DNA from 3 places in the Azospirillum formosense genome. Region 2 is predicted to be linked to each of the others. Evidence: riboswitches for the same ligand, from Rfam matches in the RefSeq annotation. Region 2 holds a riboswitch; each other region holds the start of a gene.
The links. Region 2 has a riboswitch for cobalamin ahead of cobW (cobalamin biosynthesis protein CobW). Riboswitches for the same ligand answer to the same signal wherever they lie in the genome.

Region 1 (2,246 bases), on a different replicon from region 2:
GGCCGACGAAGAAGTGGCAGAGGTACAGAGCCGCCGTGCGCGACGGCGAGTCGAGGAACATCCGGCGCGCGCGGGCGATCTGCTCCGCCGTCCACAGCTCGTCTGCATCGACCTGCCAGAGCAGGCATTCCTCGGTCATGGCGGCGAGCGGCGCCGTCACCATCTCCACCTTGCCCTGCCAGAAGACGCCCGGCGGCTTGCGGTACACCGACACGCGCCCGGGCTCCTCCGCGGCGATGCGGTCGAGATACTCCGAGGTGCCGTCGCTGCTGCGCCCGTCGCGGTGGAGATCCTGCGGGACGCGCCCGCCCCGCTGCGCGCACCAGGAGGAATCGCGGACCTGCTCCGCCACCCCCTCCACGACGTGCCAATGCCAGGGGAAGGGCAACTGGCGGAACACCTCCAGGTGGTAGCGGATGAAGGGGTCGCCGTTCAGGACGATGGTCAGGAAATGAACCGGTAGCATGCCCGCAATCCCGTCCTTCGCCCGTTGATCCGGCGCCGCGCAGTCCGCCGGACCTTGTCGCCTCCGCGGGAGCGGTGTCAAGGAAGCCGTGCGACTCCCCGCGACGGGCCGCCATCCCCCTCTTGACGGCGGGGGACCCCGCCCCTACCCTGGCGCCGGTTATGGTTCCCCGCGTCCTCCGGTCGCGGGGCTAAGAGGGAAGCCGGTGCGCCGCCCCGCAGGGGGAGACACGGCAAATCCGGCGCTGCCCCCGCAACTGTGAGCGGTGAGCGGCCTCGTCCTTTCCGTGTCACTGGCGCCGCCTGCGGGAACGGGCGCCGGGAAGGCCGGACGATGCCGCCTTGACCCGCAAGCCAGGAGACCTGCCGTAACCGAACGTTCGTCCTCGGGCGGGGTGCCCCGGTGGTCGCTTGCCGATGTCCGGCCCTATGGCCGCCCGTCTTCCGCAAGCCGTCCCCCCGGTGCGCCCATCCAGGGGCCAAGGGGGTTGCGATGCCGGTGCCTGCCAGCAACGACGCCCCTCCCAACGCATGGCAGACTCGGAAAGGGCATAGAGCATGCACATCGAACCCGGCGTCGTGGACGGCGCCAAGATCGCTCTCAGCTACGCGACGGCCGCCGGCGGCTTCGCGATGGCCGGAAAGCTGGCGCGCGACGACGTCCGCAACAACGGCGGGGTCGCGCCGCTGGTGCTGCGCAGCCTGATCGCCACCGCGCTGGTCTTCTCCTTCTTCGAGGTGTTCCCGCACCACCCCGTGGGCGTGTCGGAGGTTCACCTGATCCTCGGTTCGACCCTGCTCCTGCTGTTCGGCGCCGGCGCGGCCTCGATCGGCCTCGCCGCCGGCCTGCTGATCCAGGGCCTGTTCTTCGCTCCCTTCGACCTGCCGCAGTACGGCATGAACGTCACCACGCTGCTGGTCCCGCTGTGGGGCATCAGCCTGCTGGCGAAGCGGATCGTCCCCGACGCCACCCCCTATGTCGACCTGAAGTACTCCCAGGCGCTGGCCCTCTCCACCGCCTATCAGGGCGGCATCGTCGCCTGGGTGGCCTTCTGGGCCTTCTACGGCCACGGCTTCACCGCCGAGACCATGACGGAAGTCGCCTCCTTCGGCGCCGCCTACATGACTGTCATCATCGTCGAGCCGCTGGCCGACCTCGCCGTTCTGGCCGTCGCCAAGGCGCTGCGCCGCCAGAGCCAGGGGCCGCTGTTCAACGTCCGCCTGCACCAGGGCGTCTGACCGGCTCCCTGGACCGTATGGTTCGCGTGAAGGGCGGCGGGGACATCCCCGCCGCCCTTTTTCGTTCAGGTCAGCTGGCCGGTCAGATCACCAGCTCGCCCTTGCGGATCGCCGCGTAGCGGCGGTTCACCGCCCCCCAGTCGACCACGTTCCACCAGGCCGCCAGATAGTCGGCGCGGCGGTTCTGGTACTTCAGGTAATAGGCGTGCTCCCACACGTCGTTGCCCATCAGCACGGGCACGCCCTCCATGGCCGGCGAATCCTGGTTCGGGCGGGCGGCGATGGCGAGCTTGCCCGACGACGGGTCGGCGGTGACGAAGACCCAGCCGCTGCCGAACTGCCCGGCGCCCGCCGTGTTGAAGCGGGTCTTGAAATCGTCGAAGCTGCCGAAGTCGCGCGCGATGGCCGCCCCGACCTCGCCGTCCGGCGCGCCGCCGGCGTTCGGTCCCATGATGCTCCAGAACATGCTGTGGTTGGCGTGCCCGCCGCCGTTGTTGCGCACCGCGGTGCGGATACTCTCCGGAAGCTCCGGCACGCGCTTC
Region 2 (2,246 bases):
GCCGCAGGGTCGGCAACGGATCGGAGGGCAGGGCGTCGCGGTGGCGTTGCCAGCAGGCGGCGAGCGCCGTCAGGTCGCTGTCGGAGAAGGACAGGACGACGAGGTCCGCCGGGCTCTGCCCCAGATCCACGGCCTGGGGGCCGGCGTCGAGGTCTTCCTGGCGGGCGGCGAGTAGGTGCATGGGCCACAGCTTTGCAAACACTCCCTCTCCCGTCCCGGGAGAGGGTGCCCGCGAAGCGGGCGGGTGAGGGGGCGGGCGAGGATCGGTGCGGTCTCCGCGTGCGGCCCTCACCCTCCCGCGCTTCGCGCGGGTCCCTCCCTCTCCCAGGACGGGAAGGGCTTTTTACGACAGCGCCGCGGTCACGGCATCGCGGTCCAGGCCCGTCTCGCCGATCACCACCAGACGGCTGCGGCGCGGCTCGTCGGGCTTCCAGAAGCGGTCGAAATGGGTCTGGATGCGCGTTCCCACGCCCTGCACCAACAGGCGCATCGGCTTGCCCGGCACATCGATGAAGCCCTTCAGGCGCAGCACGCCGTGGGCGGCGGCGACCCGCTCCAGCGTCTTCGCCAGGGCCGCCGGGTCGGGCTGCGGGCCGAGTTCCACGACGAAGCTGGTGAAGTCGTCGTGGTCGTGGCCCTCCTCCTCGTCATGGTGGCTGGGGCGGTTGGCGAGGTCGTCCTCGGCCCCGGCGCCGACGCCCAGCAGGACGACCGGATCGACCTTGCCGTTGCTGGCGCGCAGGATCTTGGCCTCGCGTCCAGTGCCGGCCTCCGCCATAGCGGCGCGGATCAGGTCCTCGACCTTCGCCAGATCGGCGGCGTCCACCAGATCGGTCTTGTTCACCACAATCAGGTCGGCGCAGAGGAGCTGGTCCTCGAACACCTCCTCCACCGGGGTCTCATGGTCGAGCTGCCCGGCCTCGGCGGCCTGGGCAGCCAGCGCCGCCGGATCGGGGGCGAAGCGGCCCTCCGCGGCGGCGGCGGCATCGACCACCGCGACCACGCCGTCCACCGTCACCCGCGTCTTGATCGCGGGCCAATGGAAGGCCTGGACGAGCGGCTTCGGCAGGGCGAGGCCGCTCGTCTCGATGATGATGTGCTCCGGCGGCTGCGGGCGGGCCAGCAGCTTCTCGATGGCCGGGACGAAATCGTCGGCGACGGTGCAGCACAGGCAGCCGTTCGCCAGCTCGATCACGTCGTCCTCGCTGCAGGTGGGATCGCCGCAGGCGCGCAGGATCTCGCCGTCGATGCCGACGTCGCCGAACTCGTTGATGATCAGCGCCAGACGGCGCCCGCCGGCCTGCTCCAACAGGCTGCGGATCAGCGTCGTCTTCCCGGCGCCGAGAAAGCCGGTGATGACGGTGGCCGGGGTCTTCCCGGCGGTCGGCAGGCCGGTGGTCATGATCTGGCTTCCTTGTCTCCGCCACACCCGGCGGATTGGATGAGTGTCGGTCCGGCGGCAGGTTTCCTGGCTCGCGGGTCGTCGTCGCGCCTCCCGCCTTCCCGGCCTGGCGGCCCGTGGCATGTCCGGAGGCCGACTCGCCGCACACAGTTGCGGGGGCAGCCGCGGCCTTGGACCCCATCCGGGTCCGCACCGCATTCCCTATTATCCCCGCGCCTTCATGGCGGACGGGGCACCGTCGGAGGCGCAGAATTGCAGGCGGACCCCCGATTTGCAAGCGGCCATTTGGCGCCCGTAAACCGTGCCGGCGAACCCGGAACGCTCCGCCCGCCCCGCCGTTGGTGTGTCGGAAGATCGGTACAGTCTGTCTGGAAAGCTGACACCCCGGACGGCCTGCGCAGCCCTCGGCCTCATGGCAGGAAGTGAGCGGTTTCAACAGCTTGTTCGAACGCTTCGCAGTTGGCATGTTCTGTGCTTATATCAGGGCAACCAAAAACGCGGACCGGCAGACGACGCGGACGAACAGGGAGGGAAAAGCGGCACCCATGGCCGACGACATCATTCTGGAAGCGCGCGGACTCTCGAAGGAGTTCAAGGGCTTCATCGCGGTGAAGGAGGTGAACCTCCAGGTCCGCCGCGGCACCATCCACGCGCTGATCGGCCCCAACGGCGCCGGCAAGAGCACGGTCTTCAACCTGCTGACCAAGTTCCTGACGCCGACGCGCGGCCAGATCCTCTACAAGGGGCGCGACATCACCGCCATGAAGCCCGCCGACGTGGCGCTGCTCGGCATGGTGCGCTCCTTCCAGATCTCCGCCGTCTTCCCGCACCTCAGCGTGCTGGA
Region 3 (2,246 bases), 290 kb from region 2:
GCGGAGACTTCGATCGTCACATGAGCAGTCCGACATCACCGATGCGCCACGGCGGGGCGGATCGGCCAGAGGGGCCCGGACTGGAATCGCGGCCGCAAGGTCTGCGGCCAACGGAAAAGCGCGCGCGACGGCTTTGCCGCGGCGCGCCAGGACACCCGCCTCCATCGTTTGCCGTGGAGACGTGGCGGTCGGTCAGGATGTTGGTTCGGTGCGGTCCATGTCGATGTCTCCCAAAGGCCCGTCGGGTGCCGTCGTCGGCGGTGGACCTTGTGGGGGAGCGGGACCCAGGGGGAAGGACAGGGCCAGCTTCCGCAAGGCCGCGCCAAGGCGACGGCTCTATGGGAAGTCCGACATCACAGCGCCGGGCGACGCTGCCAGAGGGGCCCGGACCTCGACCGTCATGTAGTCAGACCCTCTCCCGGCGACAAGAGGGGGAGCGGCCATTAAAACCGCGGTCGATGCAGTGGCGGATTGCGGCTTGACCGGAGCCGTCCGGCCCGCGTAGCTTCGCACCCGACGGTTGCCCGAAAGGGCTGAAAATGGGAACACGGTGCGGACCCCGCGGCGATTTGCCGTGCGAGGGTCTTACGCCGGGGCTGCCCCCGCAACTGTAAGCGGCGAGTCGTCCATCGGAATGCCACTGGGATCGCGATCCTGGGAAGGCGATGGGCCGACGATAACCCGCGAGCCAGGAGACCTGCCGTCAGTCGTGGTCACACGCGAACACGTTCGGGCGGGGTGCACCGAAGGTCGTCGAACCGGGAGTCCGTTCGCGGAGCTTCCGGTGGGGCTTCGTTCGCGGTGACGTGCCACCGGCGTCCCGTCCGAGGTCTCAATGAGTGTCCGCGTTCCCCGCCTTCAGCGGACGGCGTCCTTCGCCGCCCTTCTGGGAAGTCTTGCGCTTCCCCTGTCGACCTTCCCCACGCCGGCCTTCGCCGACACCACCGCCATCACGACCCTTCCGCCGGTCTCGGTGACCGCCAACCGCGTCCCCACCGCCGCCGAGGAAACCGGCAGCGCCCTGACCGTCATCACCCGCGAGGAGTTGGAGCAGCGCCAGACCCAGCTGCTGTCCGACGCGCTGCGCGCCGTGCCCGGCGTCGCGGTCAACCGCACCGGCCCGATGGGCACCTTGACCCAGCTCCGCATCCGTGGGGCGGAGGGCAACCAGACGCTCGTCCTGATCGACGGGATCGAGGTGAACGATCCCGCCGCCGGCTCCGAATACGACTTCGCCAACCTGCTGGCCGGCGACGTGGAACGCGTCGAGGTGCTGCGCGGCCCGCAGAGCGCGCTCTACGGCTCCGACGCGGTCGGCGGCGTCGTCAACATCGTGACCCGCCGCGGCGCCGGCGCCCCCCGGTTCCGCGCCGCCGTCGAGGGCGGGTCCTTCGGCACCGCCGCCGGGCGCGCCTCCTTCGGCACCGGGACCGACCGCTACGACCTGTTTCTCACCGGCCAGGGCGTCACCAGCGACGGCGTGTCGGTCGCCGACAAGCGGCTCGGCAACCCGGAGAAGGACGGCTACCGCAACGGCACGCTGACCGGAAACGCCGCCGTCCGCCCGACCGAGCGCAGCGAGATCGCCGTGACCGGCCGCTACACCCGCTTCCGCACCGACACCGATGGCTTCATCGGCGGGCGCGGCGCCGTCGACGACGGAACCAGCACCGCCGGGGAGCAATATTTCGGACGGCTTCAGGGCAAGATCGCCCTTCTCGACGGACAGTGGGAGCACATCGTCGGCCTGACCCATGGCCGCCAGCAGCGCGACTACCGCGACGACGCCAAGACGGTGACCAGCCGCTACGACGGGCGCAAGACCAAGGCCGACTACCAGACCAACCTGACGCTGAGCAGTGGCCCCGCCGAGCATGTGCTGACCGCGGCCATGGAGCGTGAGGAGGACAGGGCGATCAGCCGCAGCAGCTTTTCCAGCTTCGACCGCTCCATCGGCTCCACCGGCCTGGTGGGCCAGTACAAGCTGGGCCTGTTCGACCGGCTGACCCTGACCGGCAGCGTCCGCCACGACGGGAATGACCTGTTCCGCGACGCCACCACATGGCGCACCACGGCGGCTTACCGGGTCGAGGAGAGCGGGACGACGCTCCGCGCCTCCTACGGCACCGGCGTCAAGAATCCCACCCTGTTCGAGCTGTACGGCTACACCGCCACCTACGCCGGCAACCCGACCCTGAAGCCGGAACGGGCGCGCGGCTGGGACGCCGGCTTCGATCAGGCGCTGT

Region 1: another riboswitch for cobalamin. It lies ahead of ABVN73_RS24905 (energy-coupling factor ABC transporter permease); the one in region 2 lies ahead of cobW (cobalamin biosynthesis protein CobW).
Region 3: another riboswitch for cobalamin. It lies ahead of ABVN73_RS20210 (TonB-dependent receptor); the one in region 2 lies ahead of cobW (cobalamin biosynthesis protein CobW).

The regions. Positions count from the first base shown of each region.
Region 1 covers NZ_CP159405.1:127,352-129,597, reverse strand. The annotation lists gene ABVN73_RS24910 (hypothetical protein) at 1-466, opposite strand, end outside; cobalamin riboswitch at 612-851, shown strand; gene ABVN73_RS24905 (energy-coupling factor ABC transporter permease) at 1,024-1,704, shown strand; gene ABVN73_RS24900 (superoxide dismutase) at 1,787-2,246, opposite strand, start outside.
Region 2 covers NZ_CP159403.1:1,266,320-1,268,565, reverse strand. The annotation lists gene cobN (cobaltochelatase subunit CobN) at 1-181, opposite strand, end outside; gene cobW (cobalamin biosynthesis protein CobW) at 344-1,402, opposite strand; cobalamin riboswitch at 1,441-1,657, opposite strand; gene ABVN73_RS18915 (ABC transporter ATP-binding protein) at 1,948-2,246, shown strand, end outside.
Region 3 covers NZ_CP159403.1:1,552,020-1,554,265, forward strand. The annotation lists cobalamin riboswitch at 501-720, shown strand; gene ABVN73_RS20210 (TonB-dependent receptor) at 836-2,246, shown strand, end outside.